One region of the Butyrivibrio sp. FCS006 genome, then DNA from elsewhere that is predicted to be linked to it. Evidence: predicted binding sites of a transcription regulator. Region 1 holds the regulator's gene; each other region holds the start of a gene.

Region 1 (6,518 bases):
AGCTCCACTGCATTTTTGATTTTTCAGTTATTGCAGTGGAGGAATTTAGAAGAAATTGAAGGTTTGTTCCACTGCATTTTTAATAAATCAGTTATTGCAGTGGAAAAGCGCAGATGGAAAAGACAAAATTCTCCACTGCAAAATGCAAAAATCATAATTTGCAGAGGATGAGCGAGGAATTTAGCCTACTCATGGCCCTATGCAAAGAAGCAAATATCGGAAATGCAGTGGAAAACATGGCTGGAAGTATGTTATGGATACAGCGAAAATATCCATTGAAATAGAAGCATCTTGACAGTTGTTACTATAATTCATTATAATCCACAATTATCTAATACATTCTAAGAGAAGTGCGTACCGGTTCTCGGATTTCAATGCGCATATTTTCCGGAAGAGATATAACAGAAAAGCAAAACATCAAATCTAAATAGCAATAAAGATAGGAGAAGAATGAAAGACATTATAATCGATTACCTTCAGGAAGAGAAACAACGCCTGGAGAAATTGCTTCAATCTGCAATACAGGACAAAGAGCGTGCGCCGGAAGGATGTCTTAGAGTTGCAAGAAAAGGGGATCATCCGGAGTTTTATCACAGAGCATCAAAAGAAGATCGTCTTGGCTGCTATATACATAAAGACAGGATAGATATTGCACAAGCGTTAGCGCAAAAGACCTATGCAGATAGATTTATTAAATCACTGAACCCAAAGCTTGATCTTATTGATTCAATTATTCATGAATATGAGACTAATCAAGCGAAGGAGATTTATGGCAGGCAGACTGAGATAAGACAGCGTCTTATAAAGCCATATTTAATCGAAGATACCGAGTTTGCAAAAAGATGGCTGGAAATTCCTTATGAACCGAACCCTAAATATCCGGAGAAGAAAGATCAGAAAACTGCAAATGGTGAGTGGGTTCGCTCTAAATCTGAAGTTATTATTGCAGACAATCTTAAAATGCTTGGCATACCATATAAATATGAAGCTCCTGTAAAGATTCCCGGAACTTCAGAGGGGGATGCCTACCATGCGATGGTGGAATCTCCATCGTCCATAATATATCCTGACTTCACATGTCTTAATGTCAGACGTCGCAAGCTTGTTTATATTGAACATTTTGGAATAATGGATAGCCCTGATTATCGTGATAAAGAGTTCTTCTGGAAAATCAGGAACTATGAAAATGCAGGGATCATCCAAGGGAAAAACTTTATTATGACATTTGAAGACGACGAGCATACTTTTAACTTTGCAAACTACAAGTGTGCCATCGAAGAACTCCTCCTTAAATAGGCGAATACTTTAATAATGTAAACTGCTAAACAATATGATATAATCAAACAGGTATTATGCTATAATCATACAAATATCACGGCATAGATATACGAACAGCCATATATATATTTAGGAGGAACGGCTATGATTAACGAACAATACAAGAGCATGCTCGGTGCCAAGTCGGTAATAAGAGAGCTTTCAGAGTATGCAACTGCCAGGGGAAAAGAAGTAGGATACGAGAATGTATTTGATTTCAGTCTGGGAAATCCGAGTGTGGAAGTTCCCAAGGAGTTTACGGATGAGATGATAAGGCTCCTTCAGGAAGAGGATACCATGACACTTCATGGCTATACACCAAGCCTTGGAAACCCTCTATATAAAGAAGAGATAGCAAAATCTTTGAATGAGAGATTCGGAATGAATTATGGTCCGGAGCACATCTTCCCTACAACCGGAGCAGCAGGTGCTGTTGCGCATGCAGTAAGAGCAGTGACTAAGCCCGGCGATGAGATGATCGCTTTTGCACCATACTTCCCTGAGTACGGTCCATACATCACAGGCGCCGGCTGTAAGCTTAGTGTAGTTCCGGCGGATACAAGCTCTTTTCAGATCAACTTCGATAAGTTCTTGGAGATGATAAATGAGAACGTGGCAGCAGTTCTTGTAAACACACCTAACAATCCGTCAGGTATTGCATATTCAACTGCTACACTTCAGAGACTTGCTGATATCTTAAGAGAGAAGTCAAAAGAGTATGGTCACAACATTTTCCTTCTCTCAGACGAGCCTTACAGAGAGATCGTGTTCAAGGGTGCAGATTCACCTTATGTTTCAAAGTTCTACGATCACACCTTAAGCTGTTATTCATTCTCCAAGTCACTCTCACTTCCCGGAGAGCGAATCGGTTACGTGGCTGTAAATCCTGCCTGCGAGGGTGCTGATATCATCGTTCCCATGTGCGGACAGATTTCAAGAGGCACAGGACACAACTGTCCTCCTTCTATTATTCAGCAGGCTGTTGCCAAGGTATGTTCACTTACAGCGGATCTCTCAGTTTATGAGACCAACATGAACATCATCTACGACACACTGGTTGAGCTTGGCTTTACAGTAGTTAAGCCCGGCGGAACCTTCTATATAATGCCCAAGGCACTGGAGGAGGATTCAGTAGCATTTTGTAAAAAAGCTTTAAAGTACGATCTGGTATTTGTTCCGGCTGACGGTTTCGGAGCACCCGGGTTCTTCAGAATGGCTTACTGCATCGATACCGAAAAGGTTGAGAGAGCAATGGTTGCCCTTAAGAAATTCGTTAAAGAGGAATATGGCAAGTAATGCCGAAAGGGGATGTTTAAATTGAAGTTTGAGAAAAATACATCGACAAAGCCGATATGTCTTTTGCTGATCACTGTGATCTTCTCGTTTCTCACAGCATTTGTGGACAGAGCGGCCATAGGTCCGGAAGGCACATCCGTTGGTTTTTCTTCATTGAACGGAGCTGTTGCAAATCTTCTGGGATATAACGAAATGTTTGACAAAATATCTGATCTGGTGATGGTGCTGGCGTTTCTGGTAGTTGCATTCTTCGCTTTTATGGGCGTTGTAAAACTTGTACAGACAAAGAGTATTTCCAAAGTCGGAAAGACCATACTTGGACTTGGAATGCTGTATCTGGTGGTTGCGATCATCTATGTTGCTTTCGGTAAGATCCCGATCAACTACAGACCGATCATTCCGCCCGGAGAGACTGAGCTTGAGACCTCGTACCCTTCAAGCCACGTACTGATTATCTGCAGCGTCTTCGGAAGTGCCATAATCGCATGGAAAAGACTCTTTTCCGAAAAGAGCTATGTCAGAATACTGACTGTTGCTGCTGCGGTGCTGATGGTAGTCGGAGTATGCGCAAGAATGCTGGCCGGAGTGCATTGGGCCACCGACATACTCGCGGGAATACTGTTTTCCCTGACACTGGTTTCTGTTTATGCCGCATATATCAAGGATTAAAAGTCCTTAAAACTTTGAAAATGCGTTGACAAGGCAAAATAATGAGTGTAAACTCTATTTCGTAATCGCTTTATTGTTTTAACGAGCTACAACAAATCAGACAATGATTTTGAGGAGGAAATGTAAAAATGGCAGAGATCAAGAAGACTGATGCAGCTGAGAAGCCTGTTGCAACAATCAAGACACCTGTAGCTGCAGAAGTTAAGGCAGCAGAAGTTAAGGCAGCTCCTGCAAAGGCAGAAGAGAAGAAGGCACCTGCAAAGAAGGCAGCTCCTGCTAAGAAGGCAGCACCTGCAAAGAAGGCTGAGCCTAAGAAGGCAGCTGAGAAGACTGAGGCTAAGAAGCCTGCAGCTAAGAAAGCTACTACAACCAAGAAGGCTGAACCTAAGAAGGCAGCACCTGCTAAGAAGGCAGCTCCTGCTAAGAAAGCTACAGCAGCTAAGAAGCTTGCAGCTAAGAAGGCAGCAGCTACAACAGAAGTTAAGACTAACATCGTTCTTCAGTATGGTGACAGAAGCGTTACATACGATACAATCGTTACAAACGCTAAGAACAACTACAAGTACGATATGGGCGGAGATGTAGACGCTATGAAGAAGCTCAGCGTTTATGTAAAGCCTGAAGAGAATGCAGCTTACTACGTTGTTGATGACAAGGTACAGGGCAGAATCGATCTTTGATCATTCTCTTATATAATGAGACTACAGACAGCAGACACTTTCAGTGCCTGCTGTTTTTTTTATCCATATTTAACATTTAGAAGGTTGACATTAGTTCTCGCGAGTGATATTTTATGTTACAGAGAAGATGTTAGCACTCAAATGAGTTGAGTGCTAACAACTCAAAATAAAAGCCTTTCAATGAAATCCGGAGACAGAGGAAGGGGTACAGACTTGGAACTTGATGAGAGAAAGAGAACCATACTACATGCAATAGTAAGGAACTACCTTGAGACAGGAGAGCCTGTCGGATCAAGGACTATTTCCAAGGATACTGATCTTAACTTGAGTTCAGCCACCATCAGAAATGAGATGGCAGACCTTGAGGAGATGGGACTTATAATTCAGCCCCACACTTCTGCGGGAAGAATTCCTTCCGACCAGGGTTACAGAGTCTATGTAGACGAGATGCTCAGGGACAAGGAACAGGAAGTTGAGAACATGAAGGAGATGCTTCTTGATAAGGAAGAGAAGCTTGAGAACCTCCTTAAGCAGGTGGCCAAGACACTTGCGGTTGATACCAACTACGCCACAATGATCTCAGCACCTCAGATCCGCAAGAACAAGCTCAAGTTCATCCAGATTTCCAAGGTTGATGCAGAGCACCTTCTGGCGACCATCGTCATAGAAGGAAACGTCATTAAGAACAAGATCATTCCCGTTGAAGAGGAACTTGATGACGCAACAATGCTCAAGCTTAACATTCTCATGAATACAAGGCTGGACGGACTTGCTGTAGAGGACATCAACTTAGGACTTATCGCAGCAGTCAAGCAGGAAGCCGGAATTCACAGTGAGATCATCGGAAACGTCATCGATGCGGCTGCAGAATCAATAACAGCAGATGACGACCTTCAGATATATACCAGCGGTACGATGAACTTCTTTAAGTATCCTGAGCTTACGGATTCGGCCAAGGCCAGCGAGCTCATCAGCACCTTTGAGGATACCAAAGACCTTTCGAGTATCGTTGAGGATACACTCTCCTCTGACCATGAAGAGACCGGAATCCAGGTCTACATCGGAAACGAGACACCGATCCAGTCCATGAAGGATTGCAGCGTTGTTACCGCAACGTACGAGCTTGGTGATGGCATGAAGGGCACCGTAGGAATCATCGGACCCAAGAGAATGGATTACGACAAGGTTATAACGACGCTTAAGAACATGCGTCATGCACTTGATGATCTATATAAAAGGGATTAGATCCCATAAGCTTTAAGGAGGCAATTGGAATTGAGCGAGGATAAGAAGAAGGCTTCTTCCAAGGCTAAATCAGCTGAGGAAAAGAAAAAAGAAGAAGTTCTTGAGAACATCATGGAAGAACTTGAAGAGGAAGCCAAAGAGAAAGAAACAGCACAGACACCTGATTCACAGGAGGAAAAAGATGATGCTGAAAAAGAGGCTACTGTAGAAAAAGAAGAAAATAAAAAAGAAAAGAAGAATCCGCTTCAGGAAAAGATTGATGAACTTAATGATAAAGTCCTGAGACAGATGGCGGAATTTGAGAACTTCAGGAAGAGAACCGACAAAGAGAAATCACAGCAGTTCGAACTTGGACAGGGCAATGTCCTTGAGAAGCTCCTTCCTGTAGTAGATAACTTTGAGAGAGGTCTTGCAGCAGTTCCCGAGGCTGAGAAAGACGGAGCTTTTGCAGACGGCATGAACAAGATTTACAAGCAGCTCATCAAGCAGCTTGAAGATCTAGGAGTAACCCCCATAGAAGCGGTTGGAAAAGAGTTTGATCCAAACCTCCACAATGCAGTAATGCAGGTGGAATCCCAGGAATACGAATCCGGAATCGTTGCCCAGGAGCTTCAGAAGGGATACATGTTCCATGATACAGTGCTCAGACACAGCATGGTGGCTGTAGCACAATAACTTAGTAAATACAGAATCTTATTATTATAAACGGAGGAAAAAGAAATGAGTAAGATTATTGGTATCGACCTTGGTACAACTAATAGCTGCGTAGCAGTTATGGAAGGTGGTAAGCCCACCGTTATCGCTAACGCAGAAGGCGCTAGAACAACACCTTCAATCGTTGCTTTCACAAAGAACGGCGAGAGAATCGTCGGCGAGCCTGCTAAGCGTCAGGCAGTAACAAATGCTGAGAACACAATCTCATCAATCAAGAGAGATATGGGTACAGATCACGGCCGTACAATCGACGGCAAGAAGTATTCACCTCAGCAGATTTCAGCTATGATCCTTCAGAAGCTGAAGGCTGATGCAGAACAGTATCTCGGCGAAAAGGTTACAGAGGCAGTTATCACAGTTCCTGCTTACTTCAATGATGCTCAGCGTCAGGCTACTAAGGACGCAGGTAAGATTGCAGGTCTTGAGGTAAAGAGAATCATCAACGAGCCTACAGCAGCAGCTCTGGCTTACGGTCTTGATAACGAGAAAGAGCAGAAGATCATGGTTTACGACCTTGGTGGTGGTACATTCGATGTATCAATCATCGATATCGGTGACGGCGTTATCGAAGTTCTTTCAACAAACGGTGATACACAC
Region 2 (6,518 bases), on a different contig from region 1:
AATCCTTTGGTTGTTGGCAGAAAAGTCATCGTGGTCGGAGGAACTGTTCATCACATGATGGCAGGCTTTGGCGGCGGAAGAAAGAACATCCTGCCGGGAGTTGCTTCAAGGCAGACTATACGTCAGAACCATCAGAGGGCGCTGGATCCCAAGCTTGCTCATTCAGACCCCAGGGTTGGATGCGCTCTTTTGGATAATAATCCTATCAACGAGGACATGAACGAGGCTGCGGCTCTGGTTGAAGTGACTTACGGCATCAATATCGTGGTTGCTACAAGTGGCAGGTACAGCGGACTCTTTGGCGGAGACCTATACGAAGCGTGGAAGGAGAGCTGTCTTTTCCAAAAGAAGTGTTACGAGAAGTGGATCGACGAGGAAGCTGACATTGTCATCGTCAGCAGCGGCGGAGCGCCCAAGGACATGAACCTGTATCAGGGCTGCAAGGGCATGCTCAACGGCATGAGAGCCATGAAGGAAGGCGGACAGATGCTCTGGCTCTGTAAGTGCCCTGAAGGATGCGGAGCTCCCGACTACACAGCGTGGCTTGCGCCTCTTAAGGAAGGCAGACTCGATGAGGCTCTTCGCGCAGACTTCACCATCGGCGGATTTATCTTTTACCTGACTGTCGAGAACCTGAGGAAGGGAGAGTGCAGGATTCTCACCACTATTGACGGCGATACGACAGGGCCTATGGGTATGGAGGCGTTTACTGATGCTGCGGAGTTTGTGTCCGGCGTTGATTTCACGGATAAGAAGGTTTATGTGATTCCCTACGGCGGATCAGTTGTGCCGATGGTTAAAGGGAAGGATTGATGTTGAAAATGTGATTTTATGCCTTCAGTAATAGAAAATGCTACCCTAGGGCATACATTTTTAACGATAAGAAGAAATAATAATTAGCACTCTCTTGACGAGAGTGCTAATTTGTGTTATACAAAGAATAGAACAACAAACACAGAGCAGGAAATCCATTTTGCCTGCGGAGAGGAGTGTTTATGAATATACAGAAGTTTACCCAGAAATCAATTGAAGCCGTGCAGAACTGTGAGAAGGTTGCGGTTGAGTACGGCAATCAGGAAATTGAACAGGAACACCTTCTATATTCTCTCATGACAATTGAGGATAGCTTAATTGCCAAGCTTGTAGAGCGTATGGGGGTCGACACAAGGTCTTTTATCATGAGGATAGAAGAGGCTATCGGCAAGAGAACCAAGGTATCCGGAGGCCAGCCGTATATCGGCGCTGACCTTAATAAGGCGCTGCTGTCCGCTGAGGATGAGGCCAAAGCACTTGGAGATTCCTATGTTTCCGTTGAGCATTTGTTCATGGCTGTGATCAAGAAGCCTAACAAGGCGGTAAAAGAGCTTTTGGCGCAGTTCGGAATTGACAGGAACAGATTCCTTCAGGTGCTGTCTGAGGTTCGTGGCAACAGAAATGTGACAACGGATAATCCGGAGGCGACTTACGATACTCTGAATAAGTACGGAACAGAACTGGTTGAGAAGGCCAGACGTCAGAAGCTCGATCCTGTAATTGGCAGAGATACTGAGATCCGTAATGTCATCAGGATTTTGTCGAGGAAGACTAAGAACAATCCTGTACTCATCGGTGAGCCAGGTGTTGGTAAGACTGCGGTTGTAGAAGCACTTGCTCAGAGAATAGCCAGTGGCGATGTTCCGACAGCGCTCAAGGACAAAAAGATCTTTTCCCTTGATATGGGCGCTCTGGTGGCCGGAGCCAAGTACAGGGGCGAGTTTGAGGAGAGGCTCAAGGCCGTCCTTGAGGATGTAAAACAGTCGGATGGTGAGATCATTCTTTTCATAGATGAGCTGCATTTGATCGTTGGCGCAGGTAAGACCGACGGCGCAATGGATGCGGGCAACATGCTTAAGCCTATGCTGGCAAGGGGCGAGCTTCACTGTATCGGCGCAACGACGCTGAACGAATACAGGCAGTACATCGAGAAGGATGCTGCCCTTGAGAGACGTTTCCAGCCGGTTATGGTGGACGAGCCTACCGTTGAGGATACCATAAGTATCTTGAGGGGCCTTAAGGAGAGGTACGAGGTCTTTCACGGAGTAAAGATCATGGACTCTGCGCTGGTGAGTGCTGCGGTTCTTTCGAATAGATATATTTCGGACAGGTTCCTTCCGGATAAGGCTATAGACCTGGTGGATGAGGCTTGCGCGCTGATCAAGACCGAGATGGATTCAATGCCGGCGGAGCTCGATGAGATGAATCGTAAGATCATGCAGATGCAGATCGAGGAGGCGGCTCTTAAGAAAGAGGATGACTCCTTAAGCATTGAGCGTCTTAAGAATTTGCAGAAAGAGCTTTCGGAGCTGCGTGAGGAGTTCGATACCAGGAAGGCTCAGTGGGACAATGAGAAGCAGGCGGTTGATAAGCTTGCTGCAATGCGTGAGCAGATAGATACCATAAATTCTGAGATTGCGATTGCCCAGAGAGACGGTGATTACGAGAAGGCCGGAGAGCTTCAGTATGCAAAGCTCCCTGCTCTTAAGAAGCAGCTGGAGGAGGCTGAGGAGGCGGCTAAGGCCGGCGAGAATGAGACTTCGCTTGTGCATGAGAGAGTTTCCGATGAGGAGATTGCAGGTATCATCAGCAGATGGACCGGAATTCCTGTAAATAAATTGACTGAGAGTGAGAGGAACAAGACTCTGCATCTGGCAGATGAACTTCATCATCGTGTCATCGGTCAGGACGATGCTGTAACCAAGGTTTCTGAGGCAATCATGAGATCCAAGGCAGGCATCAAGGATCCTAGTAAGCCAATCGGTTCATTCCTGTTCCTCGGACCTACAGGTGTTGGTAAGACAGAGCTTGCCAAGTCGCTGGCACAGGCGCTCTTTGATGATGAGAACAACATGGTCAGAATTGATATGAGTGAGTACATGGAGAAGTTTTCCGTGTCCAGACTTATCGGAGCACCTCCCGGATATGTTGGATATGAGGAAGGTGGCCAGCTGACAGAAGCTGTAAGACGTAAGCCTTATGCGGTAGTTCTTTTCGATGAGATCGAGAAGGCTCACCCGGATGTCTTTAACGTGCTTCTTCAGATCCTGGATGACGGACGTGTTACGGATTCTCAGGGCAGGACTGTGGACTTCAAGAACACTATCCTTATCATGACTTCAAACATTGGCGCCCAGTACCTGCTTGATGGAATCAGGGATGACGGAACCATCAGCGAGGATGCTGAGAATATGACTATGGATGATCTGCGCGGACACTTCAGGCCTGAGTTCCTCAACAGACTTGATGAGATAATCATGTTCAAGCCTCTGACCAAGGACAACATCGGAAACATAGTAGGCCTCATCGTTGATGACCTTAACAAGAGACTTGCCGACAGAGAAATCAGCGTTCGCCTGACTCCTGCTGCAAGGCAGTTTGTCATCGACAACGCTTACGACCCGATCTACGGCGCAAGACCTCTTAAGAGATTCGTGCAGAAATATGTTGAGACGCTTTCAGCAAAGCTGATCCTTGAAGACAGGGTAGCTCCTCATGATATAATTGAGTTTGACGTACAAGGTGGAGAACTTGTCGCAAGCGCAGTGAAGGGATGAGTCACCGGGGACGTTTCACTTTGACTCATTTTGAGACACCGGGGACGTTTCACTTTGACTCATTATGAGTCAATGGGGGAGTCAAAGGGGACGGTTCTCTTTGACTCCTCGCCGGTTCACCGATTCTGCGAATAGAAAGGAACATGTAATATATGGATAACAGCTGCAAGAGATGCCTGTTGCGCGACATGGCGGGCAATGAGGACATCAAATCACAGCTAGAGAAGACAAGAAGCCTGATGTCAGATGATGAGAAGGCTTCTGATGAGAAATATGAAAAGAGGTTGTCACAGTGCAAGAGCTGTGACAACCTTCTTGATGCTACCTGCCTTAAGTGTGGGTGCTATGTTGAGATAAGGGCACTGGCTGACGGCGCAAGATGCCCGGCCAAGAAGTGGTAAGCTGTTAGGGAGTCAACGGGGACGGTTCTCTATGACTCCCTTTTTTATGAAAGTCATGCTCAAAGCTAAAAAGTGAGTTGACGCATGACTATCAATTCAAAGATTTTGTTCAAAAACTTTTGTCTGCCATATTTTCTATACCCTGCAATGAGTTTGCTTGATATACATAGAAAATAAATTTGCACAAAAACTTTGGATAGCCTTATTTCCATGCCCTATGCTTACTTTTGCTCATATATATAGAAACCCATTCTGGCTTGCCAACAACTTTCCATACCCCAAGACAACTTTTTTAACTATATATAGAAAAATCAATAATCAAGCTTTTCAATCCTCTTTATTTTCCATAACTTAGCCCCGGTTAGACTCATATATATATAAAATCTCAGAATCAAAGATTTTCTACGCCCATAAGACACTTTTCACAATATAAGTAGAAGGGATTTCCTGTTATAATTTGAATACCTCTTTTTTCTACGCCAACGGAGAACTTTTTCAAATATAGGTAGAAAAAAACTCAGGGCATTCTACGCCCACAGGCTACTTTTATCTGTATAGGTAGAAAATAACCCCTTATGCAAATTTCCTCTCCTTGGCTTTCTACGCCCATAGGCCACTTCTGACCATATGGGTAGAAAATCAAAAAATGAGCCACTGACTCCGTCCCTAGGGCTCAAAAAATGAGCCATTGACTCCGTCCCCGGGGTTCATTATCATTAAGCTATGACTAAGAAGAAGCTTGCTCTCGAGGTAATCGAGAGACTAAAAAAAGAATATCCGGATTCCAATTGCACACTGGCATATGACAAGGCGTGGCAGCTGCTGGTGAGCGTAAGGCTTGCAGCGCAGTGCACGGACAAGAGAGTGGATATGATAACCCCGCTCCTGTATGAGAAGTTCCCGAGCATTGAGGCACTAGCCAAGGCACCGGTGGAAGAGATTGAAGAAATCGTAAGGCCCTGTGGTCTTGGTAATTCCAAGGCAAGGGATATTTCCGCATGCATGAAGATGCTGCATGAAACCTATAACGACAAGGTTCCGGATACCATGGAAGAGCTTCTTAAGCTCCCGGGAGTTGGCAGGAAGAGTGCAAACCTGGTTCTCGGCGATGTATATGGCAAGCCTGCTATCGTCACTGATACCCACTGCATCAGACTCTGCAACCTCATTGGGCTTGTTGACAATATCAAGGAACCTGCCAAGGTGGAAAAAGAGCTGTGGAAGATCATTCCGCCTGAAGAAGGCAACGGTCTTTGCCATCGCTTCGTTGATCACGGCAGAGCAGTGTGCATCGCCAGACGCCCGAACTGTGCAGAGTGTTGTCTCAAGGACATCTGCAAGACCGGCAAGAAGTCCTAAATCTCGCCCAGCAAACACAGGCATGAAATGCCTGCCCAAGAACCCCAACCCCAGGCCCGACAAAAAGATAACGAGAAAACTTGACCAGACTCAAAGACCAGTAAACGTTTTCGAATAGATAATTGAGATACAATATCGCGTAAAGGGCGAACTATCGCCCATCACAATATCAAATCGTCAACGGGGGATATTATGAAGAATATCGAGTATCTGCGTCTACTTAGCAAGGAGTTTCCCAATTCCAGGAAGGCTGCAGCGGAGATCATCAATCTTCGCGCTATCTGTGCGCTTCCCAAGGGAACTGAGTATTTCTTTTCCGATATACACGGAGAGTACGAAGCCTTCTCACACCTGCTTCGAAGCTCCTCCGGTATCATAAGAGCCAAGATCGAAGAGACCTTTGGCAATCAGATGACTGAGGCCGAGCAGCTTCAGCTCGCAAATCTAATCTATTATCCCAGAGAAGTAATTGATGAAATAAGACATGATGAGAACTACACCCAGAAGGACCTCCAGGAGCATCAGAAGATAACCATAAACAGGCTTATCTCTATTTGCCGTGTTGTCAGCTCCAAGTACACAAGGTCCAAGGTCCGCAAGAAGATGCCCGCCGACTACGCCTACGCCATTGACGAGCTCCTTCACCTTGACATGAATGACTTCAACAAGAAGCTCTATTACAGCGAGATCATAAACGGTATCATCGAGATCGATTTTGCGGACGAGTTCATTATCGCCCTCTGCGAGCTGATCCAGAACCTGACCATCGACTCCCTTCACATCATCGGAGATATCTTTGACAGAGGAGCAAGGCCCGATCTTGTTATGGAAGAGCTCATGAACTTCCACGACGTTGACATCCAGTGGGGCAACCACGACATTGACTGGATGGGCGCAGCCTGCGGAAATACGGCCTGTATCGCCAACGTGCTCAGGATAGGAACCAGCTACAACACCTTCGATGCGCTTGAAGACGGGTACGGCATCAACCTTCGTCCCCTCTCCATGTTCGCTGCGGAAGTCTACGGCGATGACCCTTGCGAGTGCTTCAAAACTCACATCCTTGATGAGAACAAGTACGACGCAGTAAATCCCAAGCTCGCCGCCAAGATGTGCAAGGCCATCAGCATCATCCAGCTCAAACTCGAAGGTCAGCTCATCAAGAAGC
Region 3 (6,518 bases), on a different contig from region 1:
TGGGTCTTGGATTTCGAGAATTCACTCATTTTATCCAGTGTGTCCCTGTCAAGGCACATTGCACTGTCCAGGCAATAATTGACTATCAGATAGTCCTTCATCTCGTCCAGATTGCTCTTCTTGCACAGCCCTGCGAGCCTCTTTGTGTAAAACTCGGAAATAACCAAATATTCAGCGTTTGAAAATCCCCAGTCATCCAAAAGTTTGATAAGCGGGAATTTTCCTGCGATATTTGCTGCCTCATCCCTGGTTTTTGTGCTCTTTGCCACGTCTTCTAAAGTCATGTCCACTGTTGAAGAAGCAACTGCTTTCTCCCACTTAAGGCAGTTCTTAAAGATCTTTTTCGCATCGTTCTTCGGATAGCCAAGGGCCTCTAACATGTACAGCACCTTGTTTTCTACCTGTTCATACATCTCAAGTGTCGATGCTGAATTCAGCTTGTCATAATAAAACTTCCCATTCGGGGCCTGCAGGGAAAGCTTCGGGGTATCTACTATTGTTAGGTTAATATCGGGATACTCTTCAATATGATATGAATCCATTACGTCCACCGTTATCGGCGCAAGCGCAAGTGGGTTTCTCTCAAGATCTCCAAAGAAAGCATACAATTCATCCATGCTGCTTATGGATTCAATGTCTGCTATATAGGGCTTTAGAGGTTCTACGCCCTGACTATTTCTATAATCCCAGTCTGATGAAAGCGCATAGTACTTTCTGAGTACCTCCGCCTCTTCTCCGGGTAGTGATTCATCTGTAGCAGCTTTTTTCATCTTTTCCAGAACCGCATCCGAAACGTCCTGAAATACACCGCTGTATTCATTGCCCATTTCCAGCTTCCACTCTTTGTTTTTGGCCGCTGCGAAATCATCCTGCGGGCGATACTCCTTATCCGCCTTCACTGAATCATAAAGGTCGGAGTCAACCCACCCTTTGCTCAGCGCAGAATTAAGACGATCCTGAAAGCTTTCTGCCGTCCCACTGGAAGCAGCAGCGCAAGCCGTTAGGACAAAGGCCATCACCAGCGAAGTCACAACAATCGTCGGTCTTTTCTTCATCAGTCCTACTCCTCTCGTAACTGTGTCATTAGAAACCTCAACAATTCTCTTATTTACCATTATAACGGTAATTATGCACCAAAATTCCAAAAAGAATATAAATTTTGAGCCCCTGACTCCGTCCCTAGGGCTCAAAAATGAGCCCCGGGGACGGAGTCAGGGGCTCATTTTTCGGAGACAAAAAAGAGCCTCCGCGTAATGCGGAGGCTCAAACACTTACATATCAGGCATCGGTTATCCTTCGATAGCTATCAGATTCTTTTCCGGAATCTTCTTGTCCATGGCTTTTTTAGGAATTGTCAGATTCAGAACGCCGTGTCTGTAGTTGGCTTCAATGTCGCCTTTCTCGACATTTTCACCTACATAGAAGCTCCTGGTCATGGATCCGGCGTACCTCTCCTGACGGATCAGTTTGCCTTTCTTGTCTTCATCTCTGTCAAGGTTCTTGGATGCGCTTATTGTGATGTAACCGTCGTTCAGTTCTACTGTGATGTCTTCTTTCTTGAAGCCCGGAAGATCTATTGAAACCTCATAGTTGTCGTCCTTCTCACGGATATCGGTCTTCATCATCCTTGCTGCCTTTCTTCCGTAGAGCTTACGCTCCATGCCTCGACTCATGTCGTCGAATTCCTTCATGTAAGGGAATCCAAACAGATCGTCTATGAAATTCTCTTCAAAAATACTAGGTGTTAACATAATGCTTACCTCCTTTGCACAAAAACAATTGGTTAACTGTTATTGAGCAATGGGACGGAGGGTTTAGATCTTAGGAAAGTTAAGTCCTAACGGTCTTCTCTGTTCCTTTGTTCTATAATCACTATAACACCACTATTAGCACTCGTCAACCGAGAGTGCTAATTTGGATAAAAAGCTATTGTAAACTCCAATACAGAATTAATCTTTTTCCAAAAAAGGGGAATTAAACTCTGCTATTACGCTGCATCGGCCATGTAACTATGCGTCCCTTAGTCTTATTATCGTATTATCTAAAACACTATTTTGTTTGATTTATACGGAGGAAATACCATGTTTGATATGAGAACAAGAGAAATACAGGAAGCCATTTCTGCAGCAGATGTTGCACTCGATCACCTTGAAAGAGCCAGAAGAAGCCTTTCAAGTGCCAGCGGATGGGGATTATTCGATACCCTCGGCGGAGGATTTATCAGCGGCCTTATTAAACACAGCAAAATGAGCGATGCTGAGCATGAAATTAACCAGGCAAAGCAGGCGCTTGAAAAATTCTCAAAAGAGCTTAGAGACGTAAACGGCTATTCATCAGTGCACATCAACGGATTCCTTACATTCGGAGACCTCTTCTGCGATGGATTTTTGATGGATGTCATTGTACAGTCCCAGATTGGCAAGGCAAAGCGCGAGTGCGAAAACGCAATAAATCAGGTTACAAGCATTAGAAATGACCTTCAGAGGATGCTCTGATCCAGCCACTGCTCATCATAATTGGAGCAAAAGAGATATCAGCGGAATGGTAGCTACTGACAAAAGCGTAGATAATGCCACTCCCTTAGAAGCCAAGGCGTAATTGCCCCCATATTGCTGCGCAACCATTGCTGTCATGGAGCCAATCGGAGTTGCCAGCATCACATAGCACACCTGCAAAATCAGCTTGTCATCGATGAATAAGCCAAGGAGCAGAACTCCAAGAATTGGTACTGCTATCAGCTTTATCAGCGAGAACAACAGGAGCTTAACATCACCAAACAGCTCCTTGATTTTTATGGAAGTCATGGACTGGCCGATTACCATCATGCTAAGAGGCGCAGCGATGCTGCTTAGGTGCTTGGCAGATGAAGTGATAAAAGACGGCATATGAATACCGGAAACGTATATAGTGATCGAAATGATGCAGGAAATGACGCCAATGTTCAAGATCTTTTTGAGCGGACTTCCGCCTTTAAGCGGATTATCACCCTTAATTGCTGCGATTCCGTATGTGTACATGAGAAAATTATAGGGGAACTGAAAAAGCGCCCCGTACAGCACTGCTTCCGGACCATACGCAGCCTGTAAGATGGGAAGCCCCATAAACCCTACATTGGAAAAGATCGTCATGACGCGGTATATACTTTTGTCATCGCTCTGTACCCTTAGAATTGGCAGAATAATGAAAGATATCACGATCAAAAAAGCATACACTGCCAATGTAACAAGAAATCCAAATAACAGGGAGCTTCCCCTTATGGTACTTTCCTCATTCATTCCCGCCGACAGGATCAAGGCCGGCGTTGCAATATTTAACACAATCCACGAGAGGGTCTTACAGCCACTGTCGGTGAGAAAGCTCTTTTTCCCACAAAAAAACCCGATCCCCATCATTATGAATAAAACGATCATCTGCTGAACCAGAACCATCTGTCAGTGCCCCTTAACATAAAACTCTTCCATAGTCTCCAGGCATATCGCCACAAGATTCCCTCCCATGACACAGCCACAATCTATGTCTAAAAGATTTCCGTTCCTGAAAACGCGATTGTCCTTCTTGCCGAGAAACCAGGTCGGAGTGTGGCCGATAATGAATATGTCATCGCCCCTATCCCAGTCTTCCTCGAAATCTGGCCTGTCATACAGAGATTCCTCAATCGATGACAGATCAGCATTCTCAAGGTCTTCAAGGCTGTGGATGTTCTTGCCGATAGTGTGAACAAGCACAAATCTCTGCCCGTTAACCGTAACTTCCTCATAAAGAGAGAACTCCTGAACATACTCCACAAGAGCTTCCCGGTCATACGCCGAAAGCCGCCTGAATGCATCAGAAGTTATCTTACCACCATTTTCACTAAGAAACCAAAGGTTTGTATCCGTGATGAAGTCCATGGTAAGTGTCTTTTCCACTGCTTCCTCAGAATTTACCTCTTTTAATCCGGGTAAAAGAACTTTAAGCATCATATTCTCGTGGTTTCCGGCGATGGGGATGACATTTGGCTTATTCATCATCCAAGCCAGAACCTCCACCGGCTTAGGCCCACGATCAACGCAGTCTCCAAGCACATATAGCGTATCTTCATCAGAGAAACCAATGAGCTTCACAAGCTCCATCAGTTCGTCGTAACATCCATGGATATCTGAAACCGCGTAAGTTGCCATAAATACCCCCTTTGAGTCCGGTTTTGGTTTCCTTTAACATTGTATCACAGTGAGTCACTGGGGACGTTTCACTTTGACTCATTTTGAGTCACCGGGGACGTTTCACTTTTTCTCATTTTGAATCACCTTACTTCTTTAGTATCAGCACCCCGTTAGGCTCAAGCTTACCATCACTCCATTTGCGTGAGTAAACAACGCCCTCAAATCCGCTAACATCGATATCCACCGCATTCTCCTCACAGTTAAGGTAAATCTGAATGCTCTCATTTTCCCCAATCTTGGTAAAAGAGATAACCCTCTTCTCCTCAATATCATTCGGGAAGTGGAAGTTTCTGCTCTTGCAGGACTGCAGAGTCTTTCTCATCTCGATGAGGCGCTTCATCTCTGAAATCTCGCCATCTTTAAGGCCGGCGTCAATCTCATCCCAGGGCATACAGCGTCTGCAGTCAGGATCATAGGATCCATCCATAGCCACCTCTGTACCGTAGTAGATACAGGGGCTTCCCGGCATAGTGAACAGAACAGCAAGCTGCTGGTAAAAGATATCTATGTTGTGCCCTGCTTTATCCAAAAGCCTGTTGGTATCATGAGAATCCAGGAGATTGAACAAAACATCGTTTACCTGAGCATAATACATGGTAAAGCATCTGTTTATGTCGTATTCAAAAGACTCTCTTCCTCTGTTCTTGTATACCCAGAAGTCCGAAATTGCCGTAGTAAGCGGATAGTTCATGACAGAATCATACTCATCTCCACGCAGCCATGAGATCGAATCATGCCAGATCTCACCAAGAAGGTAGAAGTCCTCCTTCATATGGCAGGTCATATACCTCAAAGCCTTAAGGAATGAGTGTGAAACCTCATTTCCTACGTCAAACCTCAGTCCGTCTATGTCAAAGGTCTCAATCCAGAACCTGACAATATCCAGCAGATAGTCCTGAACCTTGGGGTTATTGGTGTTGAGCTTTGGCATGTACTCTGCGAATGCAAAAGAGTAATACCTTCCGTCCCTTGTATCCCTGCCCTTCTCAAGTGGCCACTTATTGATCATGTACCAGTCGGCATATTCAGATGCCTGGCCCTTCTCCACAATGTCCTCCCACATAGGATGGTCAATTCCGGTGTGGTTAAAAACCGCATCCAGCATAACTCTGATGCCCAGCGCATGAGCCTCGTCCACCAGCGCTCTGAGGTCCTCATTGGTGCCAAACTGAGGGTCAACTTTCTTGTAGTCCTTAGTGTTGTACTTGTGGTTACTGTGCGCTTCAAATATAGGATTTAAGTATATTCCGGTAATTCCAAGGTCCTTAAGATATGGCAATCTGTCACGAATTCCTCTGATATCACCACCATAGTAGTCCTTAAAGCCAACTTCCCCGGTCTGCCAGGGCAAAACACCCTCGGGATCTATGCTCTTATCGCCATTGCAGAATCTCTCGGGAAAGATCTGGTACCACACCGTATCGTTGACCCAGGCGGGAGTTTTGCACACATCAGCAGGATTCATCCAAGGCATGATAAAGTAAGAAAGCACCTTTCCTTCAGTATTCATCTCTTCTTCGGTGTAAAAACCATCCTCGAAGAAGTACATAACCTCATCTCCGGCGTGGAGCTCAAAATAATACTTGCATCTCTTATATTCCGGGCGAAGTGTGGTGGTCCACCAGATGTGATCCTTGAGCCTTTTCTTGAAGCAGATTTCTTCCTTCTTTCCGCTCCAGCGCTCGTTTCCGCCCATTATTCCGGCATCATAGGGGTCTCCGTAGTATATAAAGACTTTGTCCACATCATATCCGGTTTTGATATTGATTATTAGCTGCTCTGAATCCAGTGGATAGCAGTACTGTTCTGACATTCGATGATAAATAGCACTTAAAAACATGGGTATCTCCTTTCGGAAAACGTTTTCCGTAACAAACACTACTATATCCTATCCGTTTCAAAATTGCAACACAATTCTGAAAATGAGCCACTGACTCCGTCCCCAGGGCTCAAAAATGAGCCCTTGACTCCGTCCCTAGGGCTCAAAAAACACCTGCCGGGAGACAGGTGTTTTTATATACTATATATGTTATATATTTTATTTAACTTTGACTCCGAATACCACCATTCTGTTGTTGGCTCCGGAATACTCGCAAGTGCTGAGAATTACGATATTATCCAGCTTCAGGTCCTCTCCTGCGTCGTATAAAGATTTCTCCTTTGCTTCCTCAAAGAGCAGTTTGAGTGCATCGCCCTCTTCTCCGTTATTTACAGCATTCATAAATGTATCGCCATAAACCACGTTATTATCTGCAAAAAACGCTGAGAAAACCCTGTAGGTAATCTCCTCATCCTCGGTCCAAACCACAAATGTCG

Evidence for each region. The regulator HrcA, encoded in region 1, represses chaperone genes, less so after heat shock. The targets are predictions, from matches to a motif close to TGTTAGCACTCNNNNNNNNNGAGTGCTAACA.
Region 2: the regulator HrcA is predicted to act here: its motif matches at 895-925, upstream of clpB (ATP-dependent chaperone ClpB).
Region 3: the regulator HrcA is predicted to act here: its motif matches at 1,885-1,915, upstream of G633_RS0105735 (Hsp20/alpha crystallin family protein).

The regions. Positions count from the first base shown of each region.
Region 1 is NZ_KE384204.1:133,350-139,867, forward strand. It holds gene G633_RS19965 (hypothetical protein) at 114-284, shown strand; gene G633_RS0111880 (hypothetical protein) at 451-1,296, shown strand; gene G633_RS0111885 (pyridoxal phosphate-dependent aminotransferase) at 1,423-2,613, shown strand; gene G633_RS0111890 (phosphatase PAP2 family protein) at 2,635-3,282, shown strand; gene G633_RS19970 (DUF6465 family protein) at 3,411-3,962, shown strand; gene hrcA (heat-inducible transcriptional repressor HrcA) at 4,143-5,207, shown strand; gene grpE (nucleotide exchange factor GrpE) at 5,238-5,882, shown strand; gene dnaK (molecular chaperone DnaK) at 5,928-6,518, shown strand, end outside.
Region 2 is NZ_KE384205.1:452,105-458,622, reverse strand. It holds gene larA (nickel-dependent lactate racemase) at 1-813, shown strand, start outside; gene clpB (ATP-dependent chaperone ClpB) at 996-3,590, shown strand; gene G633_RS0116465 (DUF6171 family protein) at 3,743-3,991, shown strand; gene G633_RS0116460 (endonuclease III domain-containing protein) at 4,715-5,350, shown strand; gene G633_RS0116455 (fructose-bisphosphatase class III) at 5,543-6,518, shown strand, end outside.
Region 3 is NZ_AUKB01000013.1:221,379-227,896, reverse strand. It holds gene G633_RS0105740 (M13 family metallopeptidase) at 1-1,055, opposite strand, end outside; gene G633_RS0105735 (Hsp20/alpha crystallin family protein) at 1,290-1,751, opposite strand; gene G633_RS0105730 (hypothetical protein) at 2,082-2,495, shown strand; gene G633_RS0105725 (AEC family transporter) at 2,511-3,389, opposite strand; gene G633_RS0105720 (metallophosphoesterase) at 3,432-4,160, opposite strand; gene G633_RS0105715 (glycoside hydrolase family 13 protein) at 4,288-6,042, opposite strand; gene G633_RS0105710 (class B sortase) at 6,241-6,518, opposite strand, start outside.